2 regions of the Faecalitalea cylindroides genome follow, and region 1 is predicted to be linked to the other one. Evidence: riboswitches for the same ligand, from Rfam matches in the RefSeq annotation. Region 1 holds a riboswitch; the other holds the start of a gene.
What was found. A riboswitch is a leader RNA that binds a small molecule or an ion and turns the genes downstream of it on or off. The one in region 1 is predicted to bind FMN.
Positions count from the first base shown of each region.

Region 2: another riboswitch for FMN. It lies ahead of PND65_RS02775 (ECF transporter S component); the one in region 1 lies ahead of ribD (bifunctional diaminohydroxyphosphoribosylaminopyrimidine deaminase/5-amino-6-(5-phosphoribosylamino)uracil reductase RibD).

Region 1 covers NZ_JAQLXG010000011.1:16,902-25,863, reverse strand. The annotation lists gene PND65_RS06830 (replication initiation factor domain-containing protein) at 307-1,521, opposite strand; gene ribH (6,7-dimethyl-8-ribityllumazine synthase) at 1,930-2,397, opposite strand; gene PND65_RS06820 (bifunctional 3,4-dihydroxy-2-butanone-4-phosphate synthase/GTP cyclohydrolase II) at 2,398-3,603, opposite strand; gene ribE (riboflavin synthase) at 3,623-4,258, opposite strand; gene ribD (bifunctional diaminohydroxyphosphoribosylaminopyrimidine deaminase/5-amino-6-(5-phosphoribosylamino)uracil reductase RibD) at 4,243-5,343, opposite strand; FMN riboswitch at 5,480-5,594, opposite strand; gene PND65_RS06805 (helix-turn-helix domain-containing protein) at 5,704-5,850, opposite strand; gene PND65_RS06800 (alpha/beta fold hydrolase) at 6,035-6,652, opposite strand; gene PND65_RS06795 (helix-turn-helix domain-containing protein) at 6,649-7,632, opposite strand; gene PND65_RS06790 (hypothetical protein) at 7,790-8,572, opposite strand; gene PND65_RS06785 (P-loop NTPase) at 8,731-8,962, opposite strand, start outside.
Region 2 covers NZ_JAQLXG010000003.1:73,298-82,259, reverse strand. The annotation lists gene PND65_RS02805 (glutamate-cysteine ligase family protein) at 1-998, shown strand, start outside; gene PND65_RS02800 (hypothetical protein) at 961-2,277, shown strand; gene cysK (cysteine synthase A) at 2,278-3,201, shown strand; gene PND65_RS02790 (CPBP family intramembrane glutamic endopeptidase) at 3,779-4,381, shown strand; gene PND65_RS02785 (hypothetical protein) at 4,371-4,811, opposite strand; gene PND65_RS02780 (MATE family efflux transporter) at 5,209-6,549, shown strand; FMN riboswitch at 6,655-6,768, shown strand; gene PND65_RS02775 (ECF transporter S component) at 6,854-7,501, shown strand; gene PND65_RS02770 (pyridoxamine 5'-phosphate oxidase family protein) at 7,514-7,969, shown strand; gene PND65_RS02765 (GNAT family N-acetyltransferase) at 7,962-8,501, shown strand; gene PND65_RS02760 (histidine phosphatase family protein) at 8,498-8,962, shown strand, end outside.

The DNA of each region.
Region 1 (8,962 bases):
TGCTCCATATAGGGAACGACAACTACCAAATGTTAAGTTGAGAATGAAAATATTTTCTTCTTTTCACATCAACACTCAACTGCTAATACCTGTTTGAATACAAATTGAAGATACTTTGTCTTCTTTCACATAACACTGTCCACTCATCTTGAATTTCCGACATTTTTTCAAAACTTTTCTTCTTTCACTCCATATAGGGAATGGAAACCTTGATTTGATGACCTATTTTCAAAAAAAGTTAGATTTCCTTTTCTCGTACCATATCTGTACACAAGTTGATGTTTTGTTGCAGATATTTTGAAGAAATTAAAAAATACCGTCATTCTCTTGTGGGACAGCGGTATCTATGCGTTCTTCTATGGTTGATTTTTCTAATTGTAATAAGTGTTTATGCTTATCTTTGAGTTCTGCCTGCTCAATCATATCTTTCAGTATCGTTGTATGATTTTCTCTGTCTAATGCTTGTACCATTTTTATGGTTGGTGCAACCTGTCTTTGTAACCAATGTAATGCCTTTTGTAAAGTATAAGGTTCTGGTTTAGTCGTTAATCGTATCGGCTCTCTATTTTCCCCTATAAACCATGCCCAATCATCATTTGTTTTCCATTGACTTTTCGGTTTATCATCTTCTCTATCAACAAAGCGGACATAATGATTGATGATAGAAAAAGCGGTGCGTTCAGCGTCCCGATAGGTCAGTAAATCTACAACCGCATAATAGGCTCGTTCATTCTTCATGCGTATTTCAAAACGGTTCTTGATTTCTGTATCTTCAACTTCTATGCCATTTTTGACATACTGCTCGTAATTTTTCTGATAGGCACACATATATAACTCACTACTGGTTGAACCGAGATATAAGGTTTCTCCTGTATTCTTTGGTAAATCGCTACCACATTTTTCCGTACCGCTGTAATCTTTCTGCATACGAAAGTAGGAGATACATTCGCCAGCCTTGTATTTTTCCTTTAACTTTGGAATATCTAATATTCCTGCTTTATCATTGATTGCCAAGTCAAGTCGTTTCATCTTACCACCTGCCGTTAAACAATCCAGCATAAAGTCATACCATGAGCGTTCCTGTGCCAATAGATAACTTTCCATTTGCCGACACCCTCTGCCTTTTAGTTCTAATAAAACACCTAAATGCTCTTGCATGGAACACATGATGTTGATGTCGCCTAAAACATATTTGCTTTCATATCCGTATTTTCCAAAATCTTCATAAAGCATATAATCGGCTTTTAGTTGTAATACTTCACGAATAATCTTTAATGCGTCTGTCGTAGGAAAGCGGACACGGAAGTAATCAATCAACAGAAATAGTGGTTCTTGCGGATTGAAACGCTCAATCTGTTTTTCTATCGTTTGTTTTAGTTCAGCAGAGGGAACAACAGTCCCATTCTCTATCTGGTTAAAATATGTACGACTGATACCACAGGCAACAGCAAGTTTTCTTTGTGTTACTCCATATTCTTCACGCTTTTGTCTTAATTCTTCTATAAAGTTTTTATCATTCATTCTTCAATTCCTCCAATCAAAAAAGGCAACTACCATATTTGATAATTGCCTATACTTAAATTTCCGCAAAAGAAAAGACAATCAATTTCTCGTTTGAAATCAACTGTCTTTCCTATGTCTTATTCAATTTTTATGTATTAAATGAGTGCTTTTTAGTTAACACCCTATTAAAAGCGATTTTACCTTGTAAATACAGCGTTTTCCGCTTAGTAGTGTATATTGTTTCTTGTTTTTTGTGCCCCCCTTGTTAGATAACGGGGGCTTACTGTTCGCTCGCAAGCTCGCTCAACTGCCGGAGTGAACCAGCCACTAAAAACGGTGGAAAAATCTAAGAGATTTTCCCACCGCCGTGTCTGGATCACTCCGCCTATTATGCTTTTTCGCTTTACCTTTTAATCCCCAATCATATTATACCTCTAATGCACGAATTAGATTTACCATTTCAATAGCTCCCTGTGCACATTCAGAGCCTTTATTTCCTGCTTTGCTACCAGCTCGTTCTATCGCCTGTTCAATCGTATCTGTCGTAAGAACACCAAACATAACTGGTGTTTCGGTATTTAAACTGATTTGAGCAATTCCTTTTGATACCTCACTACACACATAATCATAATGGCTTGTACTACCTCGAATAACTGCTCCCAAACAAATAATCGCATCATATTTTTTACTTTTTGCCATTTTAGACGCTATCAAAGGTATTTCAAATGCTCCCGGAACCCAAGCTACCTCTATGTCCTTTTCACCAACATTTTCTCTTTTCAAATTATCTAATGCACCTGCTAATAGCTTAGAAGTTATAAACTCATTAAATCTTGCTACAACAATACCGATTTTTATATTTTCTGCTACTAAATTTCCTTCAAAAGTGTTCATTTATTTTTCCTCCATATTCAAAATGTGTCCCATTCGGTCTTTCTTTGTCTTTAGATAAAAACTATCATAAGGATTTGCTTCTATTTCAATCGGTACTCTGCTTGAAATTTTCATTCCATAATCTTCTAACTGATAAACTTTATCAGGATTATTTGTAAGTAAATGCAATGATTTTATTCCCAAATCTCTTAAAATCTGTGCACCGATATAATATTCTCTTAAATCGCCTTGAAATCCTAATGCAAGGTTGGCGTCAAGTGTATCCATACCGTTATCCTGTAAATGATAGGCTTTTAGTTTATTGACAAGCCCGATACCTCGTCCCTCTTGTCGCATATAAAGCAATACACCAGAACCATTTTCTGCAATCATTTTCATTGCTTTATCTAACTGCTGTCCACAATCACAGCGTAAAGAGCCAAAGGCATCTCCTGTTAAGCACTCTGAGTGGACACGACATAGCACATCGTTTCCATTATTCAAATCTCCCATAACCAATGCAACATGATGTTCTCCATTCAATTTATTGATATAACAATGTGCTTTGAAATTCCCATATTTTGTAGGCATTTCTACAACCGAAACACATTCTACAAGCAAATCATATACTTTTCTGTATTCCTGTAATTCTTTAATTGTGAGGGTAGGTATATGGTGTGTTTGAGAAAACTGAATTAAATCAGGTGTTCTCATCATTTTCCCGTTTTCATTCATAATTTCGCAACATAAGCCACATTCTTTTAAGCCAGCCAACCTCAATAGGTCAACCGTTGCTTCTGTATGTCCATTTCTTTCCAAAGCACCTCCGTTCTTTGCAATCAGAGGAAACATGTGCCCCGGTCTACGAAAGTCAAAGGGATTTACATTCTCAGTCACACACATACGAGCCGTTAATCCTCTTTCTTCGGCAGAAATACCTGTTGTAGTATCCTTATAATCAATAGAAACTGTAAAGGCAGTTTCATGGTTATCTGTATTATCTTCAACCATAGGGGAAAGCATGAGCCTGTTAGCCAGACTTTCACTCATAGGCATACAGATTAAGCCTTTTGCATAAGTCGCCATAAAATTAACATTTTCTGTTGTCGCAAATTGTGCCGAACAAATTAAATCCCCCTCATTTTCTCTCTCTTTATCGTCCATAACCAAAACAAGTTTTCCCTCTTGTAACGCCTGCAATGCCTCTTTTATTTTTTGATATTTCATAATTCCTTTATCCTTTCTGCTAAAATCCGTATCGGCATAACAACTCTTTCGACAACTCTGTTTCATTGCTGTTGTCTATGAGTTTCTGCACATATTTCCCTAATATATCATTTTCAAGGTTTACCATATCCCCGACTTGTTTATTCTTGAGAATTGTTTGCTCCAAAGTATGAGGGATAACGGATACCGAAAAATCTGCTTTCGATACTTTTGCGACAGTAAGACTAATACCGTCAATAGCAATCGAACCTTTTTCAACAATTAGATTTAAGATTTCTCTTTGCGTATTGATTTGATACCACACCGCATTTTTGTCTCTACGCACAGACGATATTCTGCCTGTCCCATCAATATGCCCCGTAACAATGTGACCGCCCAACCTGCCATTCATAGGCATAGCTCTTTCTAAATTCACAAGGCTTCCATGTCTTAACAGGCTAAGAGCCGTTCTGTTCCATGTTTCATTCATCACATCAACTGTAAAAGATTGTCGAGTGAAACAAGTAACTGTAAGGCAGATACCATTGACTGCTATGCTGTCGCCTAAATGTATATCCTCTAATATTTTTGAAGCTTTAATGGATAGTTTACAGTTACAAGTATCTTTCTGTATTCTTTCTACTTTACCGATTTCTTCTATTATTCCTGTAAACATGGATAAATCACTTCGCTTTCTATGAAATAATCATTTCCCACTTGAGAAAAAGCATATGGTTTAAGCATAATGGCGTCATTAGGAAAAGCAACACCTTGACCACTTACAGGGCTTTTTGCACTCCCACCAAATATTTTAGGTGCTATATAAATTTGCACCTCATCAACAATCTGTTGCTCAAGAGCACTCCAATTCATTGCACTTCCACCCTCTAAAAGTAGACTGTCTATCTGCATATTTCCTAAACATTGCATTAAATTCATTAAGTCAATATGATTACCTTTTTTCTTCGTATAAATAATTTCACAACCACATTTTCTGTAAAGAGCAATCTTACTTTCATCAATAGAAGAAGTAGCGATATATGTTTTAATGTCATTCGCTGTTTTGATAATTTTTGATGTAATGGGTGTTCTTAAATCTGTATCACATACGATACGAATAGGATTTTCCCCGTTTTCTAATCGGCATGTCAGTAAAGGGTCATCTTGAATAACGGTATTCACTCCTACCATGATCGCAGTAACCTTATGCCTGAATTGATGTACTTGTTTTCTCGCTTTTTCGCCACTTATCCATTTTGATTGATTTGTATAAGTTGCTATTTTCCCGTCCATTGTCATTGCATATTTCATAAAAACATAAGGAATATGCCTTGTAACATATTTTCTAAAAACTTTGATTAACTGTTGACACTCCATTTCTAAAATTCCTATCACAACTTGAATGTTGTTTTCCTCAAGTACCTTTACACCTTTTCCAGACACAATAGGATTACAGTCTAAAGTTCCGACGACTACTCTTGTAATGCCACTTTTAATAATTGCTTCTGTGCAAGGTGGTGTCTTACCATAGTGACAGCATGGTTCAAGTGTTACATAAAGTGTTGCTCCTACAGGTGACTCCCTACAATTTTTTAATGCATTTCTCTCTGCATGCAATCCACCAAAGATTTCATGGTATCCCTGTCCTATAATTCGATTATCTTTTACAATTACTGCCCCAACCATAGGATTAGGATTGACATAGCCAGCACCTTTTTTTGCCAGTTTTATTGCTAATTTCATGTATTCTGTATCGCTCATTTTTACACCTCCAAAAAAATACATGCCTTGAATAAAATCTATCCAAGACATGCAAAAGAGGATTTATGCGATTAAAGAAAATGCTCTGAAACAATATAAAATCATTCCAGAGCACGCAAAAAAAGCATAAACTTACTTTCATCTTCTTTCATCCAGACTATACTGTCGGCTTTGGAATTTCACCAAATCATGCCTTTCGGCTCGTGGGCTATACCACCGGTAGGGAATTACACCCTGCCCTGAAGATAGTTATTCAATTACGGACAATTATAATATCTGATATTATATCTGTCAATAAAAAGTTTTTTTCTCGTTTATCCAAATACAATAATTTGCAAGCAGGTAAACACAGGTTATTTCTTAATATCCTTTTGTTTGGGAAACTCCTGTTTCCCATTTAGAAATTGTCTTATCACTGATTCCTAAAATATCCGCCAACTCTCTTTGTGTCATGTGTTTCAATTTTCTATTTGTCGATATAAACTTACCAACCTTTATCTGATCCATGTTTCTTCCTCCTTATATACATGTACAGAATACTGGATAATTTAATTCTATAGAACCCACGGATCGTAGAGTTTCATATATTATGATTTTTTATTGTTCATTTATCTCTTTATGTCTATACATTTAGAAAATGAATTGCGGAAATTCGGTTTTTTGGCATAAAAAGTTTTGCGGAAATTCGGTTTTATTCAAAAAATCCATTAATGACACCAGCTACCTTCTCAGGCACTTCTTCATTTAGAACATGTCCTGCACCTTCAACAATAATTAGTTTAGCACTTTTTATATGCTCTTTAAGATAGTAAGCTGATTTTAGATTTGTCTTATCTTTTTGTCCACATACAATACATGTTTCATTTTTTAATTTCGATACTCTGTTAGTAAAATTCAGATCTTTCATTGATTTTCCTAAAGCCAGGGTATCTTTTTTAATGAATGCCATATCTTCAAAAAGTGAAGATGGTAAAAATCTTAAAACTATATTCTGTATCGTAAAAACCAGTTTAGGCACCTTATGTGGTGTTGCGACTAACACTAGCTTTTGTACCTTTTCTGGATTTTTCAGTGTATATTCCAATGCCAAAATTCCTCCTAAAGAAAGACCAACAATATTAATCTTCTCTTCAAATTGATCGCAATATGATTTAAATGCTCCATATAGGTTTTTATATGTAGCCGACTTCCCTTTTAAAACATCTCTTAAATCTGGTGTTAAGCACTCATTTTTATATTCAATTTCAGAAAGCACTTTATCCCAACTGTTAGCTCGCTGTCCTGAGCCATGAACAAATATCGTTTTCATGATTTGTTTTTCTTAAATACATTTGCGATTGCCAGAACACCCGGAAATAAAACAGCCGCAATGACCCAAACGATCCATCCTTCCTGCCAGTTTCGTGTAGGCAATGTAATTGCCAGATAGATAGCTGTAACAGATAACCAATAAACCGTTGTGATGACTCCAATGATCGGACTCTTTTCCTTCTTTTCTTTTGTATAGTCTCCTTCCTGTAACAGCTTGGCAAAACTTTCCCAAATAATACCGACACGAACAAGCAAAACAACGCCTATACCTACAATAAATAAAGCTAAACATAACAATGAAACCATCAAGATCAAATTGTTTTCTTCAAACATAACACCAGTAAAAAACGGAACCATGGCCAGGATACATAAAGAAACACCAATGATGTTATTCTTAGTATATGTATTTTGAAATTTCTCTTTTCGTTCATTTACCAGACTGATGACACCATATTCTGTATCAAAGATTTCTTCTTCTAAATATTCATATCGAGCCGTTTTTGAATGACTGTAAATAAAGATAGCTACTGCAATTGCAACAAGAATCATCAATATGATCAACCCCACAGCTCCTGCCACATTTTCGCTGATGCCAAAAGACTTTGTTTCACTTAAAGCACCTAGTATTAATAGACAAATCGGAGAAATAATGCATAAAAAGACTCCATTGGCAATCATCTTTGAAGTTTCTATCTTCACTTCAATAAAACGATTAGCTTCTTCCAATGTTACTCGTCTACCAAAATCATTTTCTTCACTAACAATGACATCCGCGTCTTCGATTTCATCTTTTAGTAAATAATCTGTACTCACTCCAAACAACTTAGATAAGCGAACGATCTTATCTAAATCTGGAACCGATTGCGCACCTTCCCATTTAGATACAGATTGTCGGGATACATTCATTTGGGAAGCTAATTCTTCTTGAGACCATCCAGCCTTCTTTCGCAATCGAATTAATTTATCAGCAAATATCATATTATGTCCTCCTTGTGTTTCAACTTTCGCTCTGATTTTAACATTCAGCACGGTTGCCCACCATAAATCAAGGCTTTCAATGTGTCAACTGGTGGTTGCAACTGCAAGTTTATACACAAATTACGTAGTTTTACTCAATAATTAATCAAGATATGAATCAATAATATTCATCCAACTCTTCCATGGCATCATCAACACCCTTTCGATATTCGCTATCTTCCTGATAACGATCAAGATCATATTCTTCATCTTCTACAATGGCATTATATCCATCTGTATAACTTCCAAGTGTTGGACCTTCTACATCCGGATTATCCAATACCTCATCTTTTTTCTGATTTGAATAATCAGTATTATCATTTAAATGACAAGCTGGACTATCTTCTTCATGTACGACATAAATTGTCTTTAAATCCATATCAAGAGCATTAAAACAAGGCCCATTATAAAAAACATACTTATGCTCATCATTATGAATCTCTAAACTAAGATTTCCTGTATATTCAATATTAGCATCTATGTCTTCATTAATAGCTATTCGCTTAGAATAATCAGAGTATCTATCCTCAAATTTATTACTCATTTTCTCCATAATAGAATATAATTCTTCTGCCTTTTTCTCATTATCTGCAATATCTTCATATTCTTTTATCTTCTTTGAAGAAATCACAACATCAAAATCATATTCTCTTAAATTTTCAAATGATATATCTGTCTTGAAAGTATTAATTGATACATTAATATCATCAAATTCAGCCTTTTGAAGATCTTCCTGCAAAGGAAGTACAAAATCTTCCTGAACAAAATCCTTTGCGACATTTTGACTTTGACCTTCTTTTAAAGCTAAAAAGCCTGGATAAATTACCTTATTACAAACTATTCCAATCCCTATAACTCCCAAAATAGAGAATATTATCTTTTCTGACTTTGATAGATTCATTTATTATCACCTGTCTAATAATTTTCCTTTTTTCTAACTACATACCTAGTAACAATAAGAAAAATATACTAATTTCAAGAAAAATATACTAATTTCTTAAAAATAGAAAAATTGATTGTATATTAAGAAAAACATCTCTAGGAGATCCTAATACAAATTCACATATATAAATCTCTACAAATTTCTTCCACTTCTTCTTGTTGTATCATTTTATAAAGTTTTTCAACTTCTGTTCTAATTTTGTCTTTATGTTTTAAAAATTTCAAACCATGAAGGTATGGGAGCAATGATTCTAGAAAATCGATTTGTTTTTTATAAACTGATGTAAAATTTCCATTAGATACCAAATGAGTAGGCAGTAATGATAATTTATTAAACATTTCAAAATCT
Region 2 (8,962 bases), on a different contig from region 1:
AGTTGGAGATTTCTATTACTTGTTTACATGATTTAGATATGATCCAGAATATTTATCAAAAATATATGGATCTTATCCAAGATTATCTAAAAAAGAGCGATTATCGTATTGTGTATAGTGGTGGTTTACCAACTGTAGCAGCCAATCAAGTTCAATGTATTGATAAAAAACGTTATGAATTCATGGAACAATATTTTTTAAAGAGTGGAACACGTGGTTTAGAAATGATGAAAGCTACGGCAGCTGTTCATGTTTCGATTGACTATGCTGATGAAAAAGATTTTGTGAAAAAATATCGCATGGCAAATATACTTCACCCAATTTTTGCCTTTCTATGTTCGAATACTAAAAATTATGCAGGCAAGGAAAACCATGATATTTTATTGCGCGATGATATTTGGCAGCATACAGACCCATCCCGTTGTGGAATCATACCTTCTTTATTTGAAGAAAACTTTGGATTTCAGTCCTATACTGACTGGATATTAAGGGTTCCTTTGATCTTGATGTATGATGGAAATGAATTTGTATCTGTCAAAGATCAAACCTTGGAAGAAGTGGCTCAAAAAGAAGGATGGTCTAGATCTTATATATCTCACTATCTTTCTATGTCTTTTTTAGATATTCGATTAAAACAATTTATTGAGATTCGAAGTGCAGATGCTATGCCGATTGAATATACGATTGCCTATTGCGCATTGATCAAAGGCTTATTCTATGATCTTGAAACGGTAGAAAAATATTTGAGATTAACAAATTCTATTAACGATATCAAACAGACAAAAGCAAATATTCGAAAAAATGGTTGGGATAGCGAAGTCTATCAAAACAATATTCAAGATTTATGTTTTGAATTGATTCAGGATGCAAAAAAAGGTTTAAATCCACAGGAAAAACAGAATCTTGAACCATTAATAAAATTAATTGAGAATAGATCTCATATTTATAAGGAAACAAATTATGAATTACGCATTGAAAATGAAGAATTACATCGATGAACATCGCATTGAAAGCAAAGAGAGTGCATTGAAGACAACAATGACCATTCAGGCAAGTGAATTGAATGCCGGTGGACCTAATTACACACGTACTTTACATATTCCTAAATTCTATACTCAGGAAGATAAGAAAAGATTTGAATCGATCGTTGATACGATGTATCAAATTTTTTCCAAGGTTATTAAGGCTTATCAAAGTGATGAAGAAATACGAAAGCTTTTTGGCTTTTCAAAAGAATTGGAAGAATTGATCTTATTAAAACCACGCTATGACTCATTGATTCCTATTTGTCGTGTGGATATCTTTTATGATGAGAAGACAAAAGAATTTGGATTCTGTGAGTTTAATACAGATGGAACAAGCGCAATGAATGAAAATAAACGCTTGAATGAGTTTTTATCGTTGAACAATGCGTTTATGGCTTTGGATACAGATTTTGAAATCATGGAACTTGTAAATACTTGGGTGGATGTCTTTCTAAAGATTTGTCATACAGATCCAAAACTAAAAGAAAAACCCAATATTGCCATCGTAGATTTCTTGGATAAGGCATATTTAAATGAATTATATGTTTTTGAACGAGTTTTTAAAGAAAAAGGATATCAATGTGAAGTTGTGGATATTCGTAATCTTGAATATCGAAATCATAAATTGTGGTCTACAAAAAGCGGTATGCAGCTAGATGTGATTTATCGTCGTGCTGTCACAAAGGATGTGATGGAAAATTTAGAACTTGTCAAAGATTTTATTGATGCGATCAAGGCAGATGATGTATCGATCATTGGTGCCTTTCAAACACAATTGATCCATCATAAATGCATCAATCAAGTTTTGTTAGATCCTTTGATGCAGAAGTATTTCACTCAAGAAGAAGTGGCATATATCGAAAAACATTTACCAAAGACTTATGATTTGACAAAAGATGTAGCAGATATGATCAAAGAGGATAAAAATCAATGGATCATTAAACCAAAGGATTCATATGCCGCAAAAGGCGTATGGGCTGGTGTTGATCTAAATACAGAAGAATGGAAACATGAAGTAGAGCATTGGATCGATAAAGATTACATTGCCCAGGAGTATATCACACCATATAAAACAGAAAATATTGATTTGGTAAATTATGATGATTATCAAATGTACTCAAATCTTACAGGTTTATATGTTTATGATGGCCAATTTGCCGGTGTATATTCTAGATTGAGTGATTCAGGTATCATTTCAACACAATATAATGAAAAGACCGTACCGACGTTATTCATAAAGGAGGAATCGTAAATGATATATTCAAAGATAACTGAATTGATTGGGAATACACCACTTGTTGAATTAACAAATCTTGAAAAAGAAGAAAATCTAGACGCAAGAGTTATCGCAAAAGTGGAGTTCTTTAATCCAGCCGGAAGCATTAAAGATCGAATTGCCTTAGAAATGATTGAAGAAGCTGAAAAACAAGGTTTGATCAAAAAGGGAGCAACCATCATTGAACCTACAAGTGGAAATACGGGTATTGGACTTGCCTGTGTCGCAGCAACAAAAGGCTATAAAACAATTTTAACGATGCCAGAAACAATGAGCATTGAAAGAAGAAATCTGTTAAAAGCATATGGAGCTAAGGTTGTATTAAGCCCAGGTTCAAAAGGAATGCAGGGTGCTGTAGATATGGCAAATGAGCTCGCAAAAGAGATTGAAAATAGTTTTATTCCAAGTCAGTTTGAAAATCCAGCAAATCCTAATACGCACTATAAGACAACAGGTCCAGAGATTTGGAAAGAAACGGAAAGAAAGATCGATATTCTTGTAGCCGGCATAGGAACGGGTGGAACGATTTCTGGAATTGGAAAATATTTAAAAGAAAAAAATCCTGAAATTCAGATTGTTGGTGTTGAACCAGCTTCTTCTCCATTATTAACGGAGCATAAAGCAGGACCACATGGAATTCAGGGAATCGGAGCTAATTTTGTTCCAAATACATTAAATACAAAGATTTATGATGAAATCTTAACGGTAAAAGATGAAGATGCTTATAAAACTGGAAGAATGATGGCCCATAAAGAAGGCATGTTAGTCGGTATTTCTTCTGGAGCCAGCGTTTATGCAGCAATGCAGCTGGCAAAAAGAGAAGAAAATAAAGGTAAGATGATCGTAGCCATTCTTCCAGATACTGGGGAAAGATATTTGTCCACTCCGATGTTTGAATAGTTTAAAAAGATCCTTTCGAGGGTCTTTTTTTATTAACTGGTATGAATAAACAATATAATCGCAAAAAGAGTCAATATCAATATCCATAAAGATTTCTTTTCAGGATATACAAATCTTTGGTTGTAGTAAGCAGCTAATCCAATAAAAATCAAAAAGAGAATAAGATACATATTTTGATTTGGATTGAAAGTATATATGATCAATGGAAATATAGAAATAGCTAAACTAACATTTTTGAAAAACAGTAATTTCTTAGAGCCATGAATACTGCCTATGCTTCGATAATGCCAGTAGGAAAATATACCTGAATATATCAAACCAAAAATCCATATAGTCCAACTCAAATGACAGATTTCATTGAAGAAATAATCTCTAATGAAACCAATCATATAAACACATATGGCATATATAGCAAATACAGATATAAAATGTTTTAAATACTTACTAATTTTCTGTTTCATCTCATGAATAGAATACCATTCCCAATAAAAATCAGGTGTAAAAAATATTTAACGATGAAATTAAAGAAACTATGCTTCTTTAGTTATTAAATACTATAATAATATTTGGTGATTTTATGCATAAAAAAGAATATATACTCATAGGAAGTGTGTTGACTTGCAAAGTGGTTTCATCATTTCTTATCGCTTATCTATATCAAATTTTAGATTCATATTTAATAAAGATAATAATTCAAAATGTTGCGAATGTTTTATCGATATGTGTAACTTTATTGGCGATTAAGGTGAGTAAAAAGTCATTGCGAGATTTTGGTTTGTTTACAGATGATTTATTTAAACAAATTTTAATTGGCTTGGTTGTTGGTTTTATTTTGGTAGTGCTCTTGCAGGATCTATCTTTTTTAGAAGCTTCACCAAATTTATATGATATCTTTAGTATGATGTTAGTTGGCTTTTCAGAAGAATTATTATTTAAAGGTTTTCTGTTTACGATGATTTACGAGCTCAGTGGTTCAAGATTAAAGGTAGTATTCATACCTTCTATAGTTTTTGGAATTTGGCATTTTCCAGTTGGACAAAGTATTGATCAGGTGATTGGCACTACGATAATAGGACTTATTTATTCGGGAATGCGTTCCTTATACTTTAGAACAGATAAAGAAATTGGGATTATTCCTTTATCGATTTTTCACTGGATGCATAATATTTTTATCTTATAAGATTTTTTAATTCATTGAACAAGCCCAAAGTATCCTCTTTATCAAATAAATTGAAGATAAATGTGGTTTTATTTGTCAGAAGTTGAATATAATATGGTTTATCTTTATAGAGATAGGCAGTACAATTCCCAATTCCTTCTAGGCTTGTTTTTCCAACTAAAAAAATATTTGTTTCTGTTCCAATCTTGATGCTATTTCGACGAGGTATATTATTTTCATAAAATTGAATAGATGTAATATCTTCTAGTTTTATGCTGGAAGACATATCACCTAGAAACATTAAATAATCATTTTGTATCTTAATTTCATAGGCATTACCTTTGACTCCTTTTGTATGGGAGTCATAAAGAATAAATCCATATACTGAACAATATAAAGTTATAATTCCAACTATAAATGCAAGAATAATTCTTTTTGTCGTCTTTTCCATTGTGATCACTCTTTTCTATCCTGGATTCAGATGTAAAAAAATATGTTTACATTATTAATATAGTCCATTATATTGGTGTTGAAAAGATGATTGATATAGAATCTTTTATAGGGGTACTTTGTATGTTAAATTGTATATTATATTTGGCTGTATAATAGGAGCTATTTTTGGACAAGGAATGCTACATAATGATCGTATGATGATTCTATTTGCCATTGGTTTGGTACTTGCGGTTATTGTATTGATAAAGGTAAAGAAATTAAAATAGGTTAACGTTATTAAAAATTAGTGATAGATAAGAGTGGTAAATTCACTTAATATCTATCACTTTATTTATTTAAGGTTGATTAAATAATTTTCAAGAATATAATATAAGAGTTTTGAGAGGGATGTGGATATGAGTAGTAAATATACAATGGATATGTGCAATGGGCCTTTATTGAAGAAAATCATATTATTTGCGATTCCTTTAATGTTATCTGGTGTGTTGCAACTATTATTTAATGCAGCAGATGTGATTGTTGTTGGAAGATTTACCGGCAATGAAGCTTTGGCAGCTGTTGGTTCAACAAGTTCGCTTATTAATTTATTGATCAATTTATTTGTGGGTGTGTCTGTAGGTGCTAATGTTTTATTAGGGAAACACATTGGTGCTAGAGATGAGGAAAATGCTTCAAAGACAGTCCATACAGCGGTAACTTTTGCTCTTGTTGTAGGGATTGCCATGATCTTTGTAGGATTCTTTTTATCACGACCACTTTTGGAATTAATGGGTACGCCAGAAGATGTTATAAATCTATCGGTTTTGTATATGCGAATCTATTTTGTTGGTATGCCAGCATTTATGTTTTATAACTTTGGGGCTGCGTTATTAAGAGCAGTTGGAGATACAAAGCGCCCTTTATATTTTTTAACTTTAGCAGGTATCATAAATGTTATTTTTAATTTGATTTTTGTAATTGTATTTCACATGGGAGTTGCTGGTGTCGCATTGGCAACGATCATTTCAGAAGGAATCAGTGCTTTTCTTGTATTCCTTTGTCTAAAAGGAGCGGATGGCGTTCTTCATCTTGATCACAGGAGTTTGAGCTTTCATAAAGATGTCGCAATACAGATGATGAAGATTGGGTTACCGGCAGGACTTCAAGGATGTATCTTCAGTGTGTCAAACGTATTGATTCAATCAAGTGTAAACTCTTTTGGTTCAATCGCAATGGCAGGAAATACTGCTTCAGCTAATTTAGAAGGATTTGTATATAATGCGATGAACTCTTTATATCAGACTTCTTTAAGCTTTACATCACAAAACATGGGTGCTAAGAAATATAAACGTGTAGATAAGATTTTGATTGAATGTTTAGTTATCGTTATGATCGTTGGTATCGTAATGGGTGGAGGAGCTTATTTAATCGGTACGAGCTTGTTATCTATCTATTCAAGTGATCCACAAGTAATTTCTTATGGTTTGTTGAGAATGTCTTTGATCTGTGTTCCTTATTTCTTATGTGGAATGATGGATGTATTTGTTGGATCTCTTAGAGGCATGGGATATTCTGTTATGCCAATGTTAGTCTCTTTGACAGGAGCTTGTTTATTTAGAATCATATGGATCTTTACAATTTTTGCGACGAATCGAAGTTTATTTGTTTTGTATTTTTCATATCCGGTATCCTGGGCATTAACCGCAACCGCTCATTTGATTTGTTATATGATTGTTCGAAAGAAAGTTTTCAAATAAGTTCTATTTAGATATTTAGGGAATGAAACAACAAAATGGTTCGTTCCTTTTTATATAAATTCGTTTACATTTATTTCATTCAGGCGTAATATATAGATGCATAAAATAAATCTTCAGGGCAGAGTGAAATTCTCGACCGGTGGTATAGCCCACGAGCCGTAAGGTTGATTCGGTGCAACTCCGAAGCCGACAGTATAGTCTGGATGAAAGAAGATGCTTTTTTTGTACATTTTTATAGACAAAAGATGCACCTAGAAGAGTTATTTTAGGCGCATTTTTCTTTGTTTATGGAGGTGTTGTGTTTATGAATAGTCGTACAAAGAAAATTACTACAATAGGAATGATGTGTGCCATGGCCATGGTCATGAATCTATTGCTGCACTTTCCAATCATTCCAGCTGTTTCTTTTTTGAACTATGATCCTAAAGATATTGTCATAGTTATCGCAAGTTTTATCTATGGTCCATTTAGTGCTTTTGTGATGAGTGCTATTTGTGCCGTGTTGGATGTTATGTTGCGTGGAGGAACTATCTTAGATATTTTGATGAATATGATCGCAACATGTATGTTTTCTTGTGTGGCGGGTGCAATTTATAAAAAAGAGCATACAAAAAAAGGTGCTTTGATTGGACTAGGTACAGGTATCATCTTAACAACTATCAGCATGCTTTTATGGAATTACATCATTACACCAATTTATTTTGGGATTTCAAGAGAAGCCGTTGCGGCTATGTTGATTCCTGGTATTCTTCCATTTAATTTAATTAAATATGGAATTAATGCAGGAGCAAGTTTATTTTTGTATAAACCAGTCGTTGGGGCATTGCGAAGTTCTCATTTGGTCATGACAGAAGAAAAACCACACGAAAAATCAAATGAAATGGTTGTTTTAGGTGCTTTTATTGTTATATCATTAGTTATGTTAATACTGGGATATCAGGGGATTATTTAAAAGGAGAAAATCATGAACTTTTTAGAAGCTAAGAAAATAATGGATGAAAAATTAGGTGATTGGAAAATCATGGCTTTGGCTAGCTGTGTGGATAATTATCCTATGGTAAGAAATGTAAGTTGTGTATTCTATAATGATAAGATTTATTTTAAAACCGATAAAAACTTTAGAAAGACACAGCAATTATTTAAAAATCCTCAAGTTGCGATGTGTTTTAATGGTGTTCAAGTTGAAGGAAAGGCAGTCAACAAAGGCTTAGTCGTAGATGAGCCAGGAAGAATATTTGAAAAGAAATACAAAGAATTTTTATGGCAGAGCTATAATGCATATTCGCATGTCGACACAGAAATCTTGATTGAAGTCACTCCAGAGTTTGTTGAAATTTGGGATGAAGATCAAGACCGTAAAGCGTTCCAGATTTTTATTGATTTTAAAGATCAAAGTGTTGAATACAAACCATATGACTAATCTTGAAACAAAACGTTTGATCTTAAGAAACTGGAAGAGTGAAGATAAAGATTCTCTGTATGAACTTGCCAAAGATCATGAAATCGGGCCAAGATGTGGCTGGTTACCGCATAAAGATGTTAATGAAAGCTTGAATATCATTTGTAATGTATTTGATGAAAACACATATGCCATTGTATTAAAAGATACCAATCAAATTATAGGATGCATTAGTCTGATGTTTAAAGATAAAGCAAATCTTTCCATTTTAGAAGATGAAGCAGAATTAGGATATTGGATTGGAAGACCATATTGGAATCAAGGTTATGTCAGTGAAGCGGCAAAAACTTTGATTCGTTATGGCTTTGAGTCGTTGCATTTATCTAAAATTTGGTGTCTGAATTTTTCGGACAATCTGGCTTCGGCAAGGGTCAAAGAGAAATTAGGCTTTAAACATGAATACATAATTCCAAATAAATTTGTTTCGGCATTAAATGTTTATAAAGAGGATAGAGTTGCACTATTGACAAGAGCAATGTGGGAGAAGTTATGATTCGATTGTTGTTTGTACGTCATGGACAGACGGAATTTAATGTAAAAAAGCGAGTACAGGGATGGTGTGATTCGCCTTTGACACAGGAAGGAATCAAGCAGGCAGAATCTTTGATAGATGTATTAAAGGAAGTGGATATTTGTGCAGCTTATAGTTCAACTTCTGAAAGATGCAGGGATACATTGGATATTATTTTAAATGATCGGGATATTAAAAAATATGATCGAAAAGGCTTAAAGGAAATTCATTTTGGATTAGCTGAAGGAGAGCGTATTGAAAAAGTATTTCCTAATGGAACGGCCAATTTAAGCGGATATCAAGATATACAAGGTGAAAGCAAACAACAGGCTTTAAAACGTTTTGAAGATGAAATTCATTCAATCGTTTCTCTGTATGATGAAGCCAATATTCTAATTGTTACACATGGATCGATCTTGAAGGAATTTTTCTCGCATATCGAT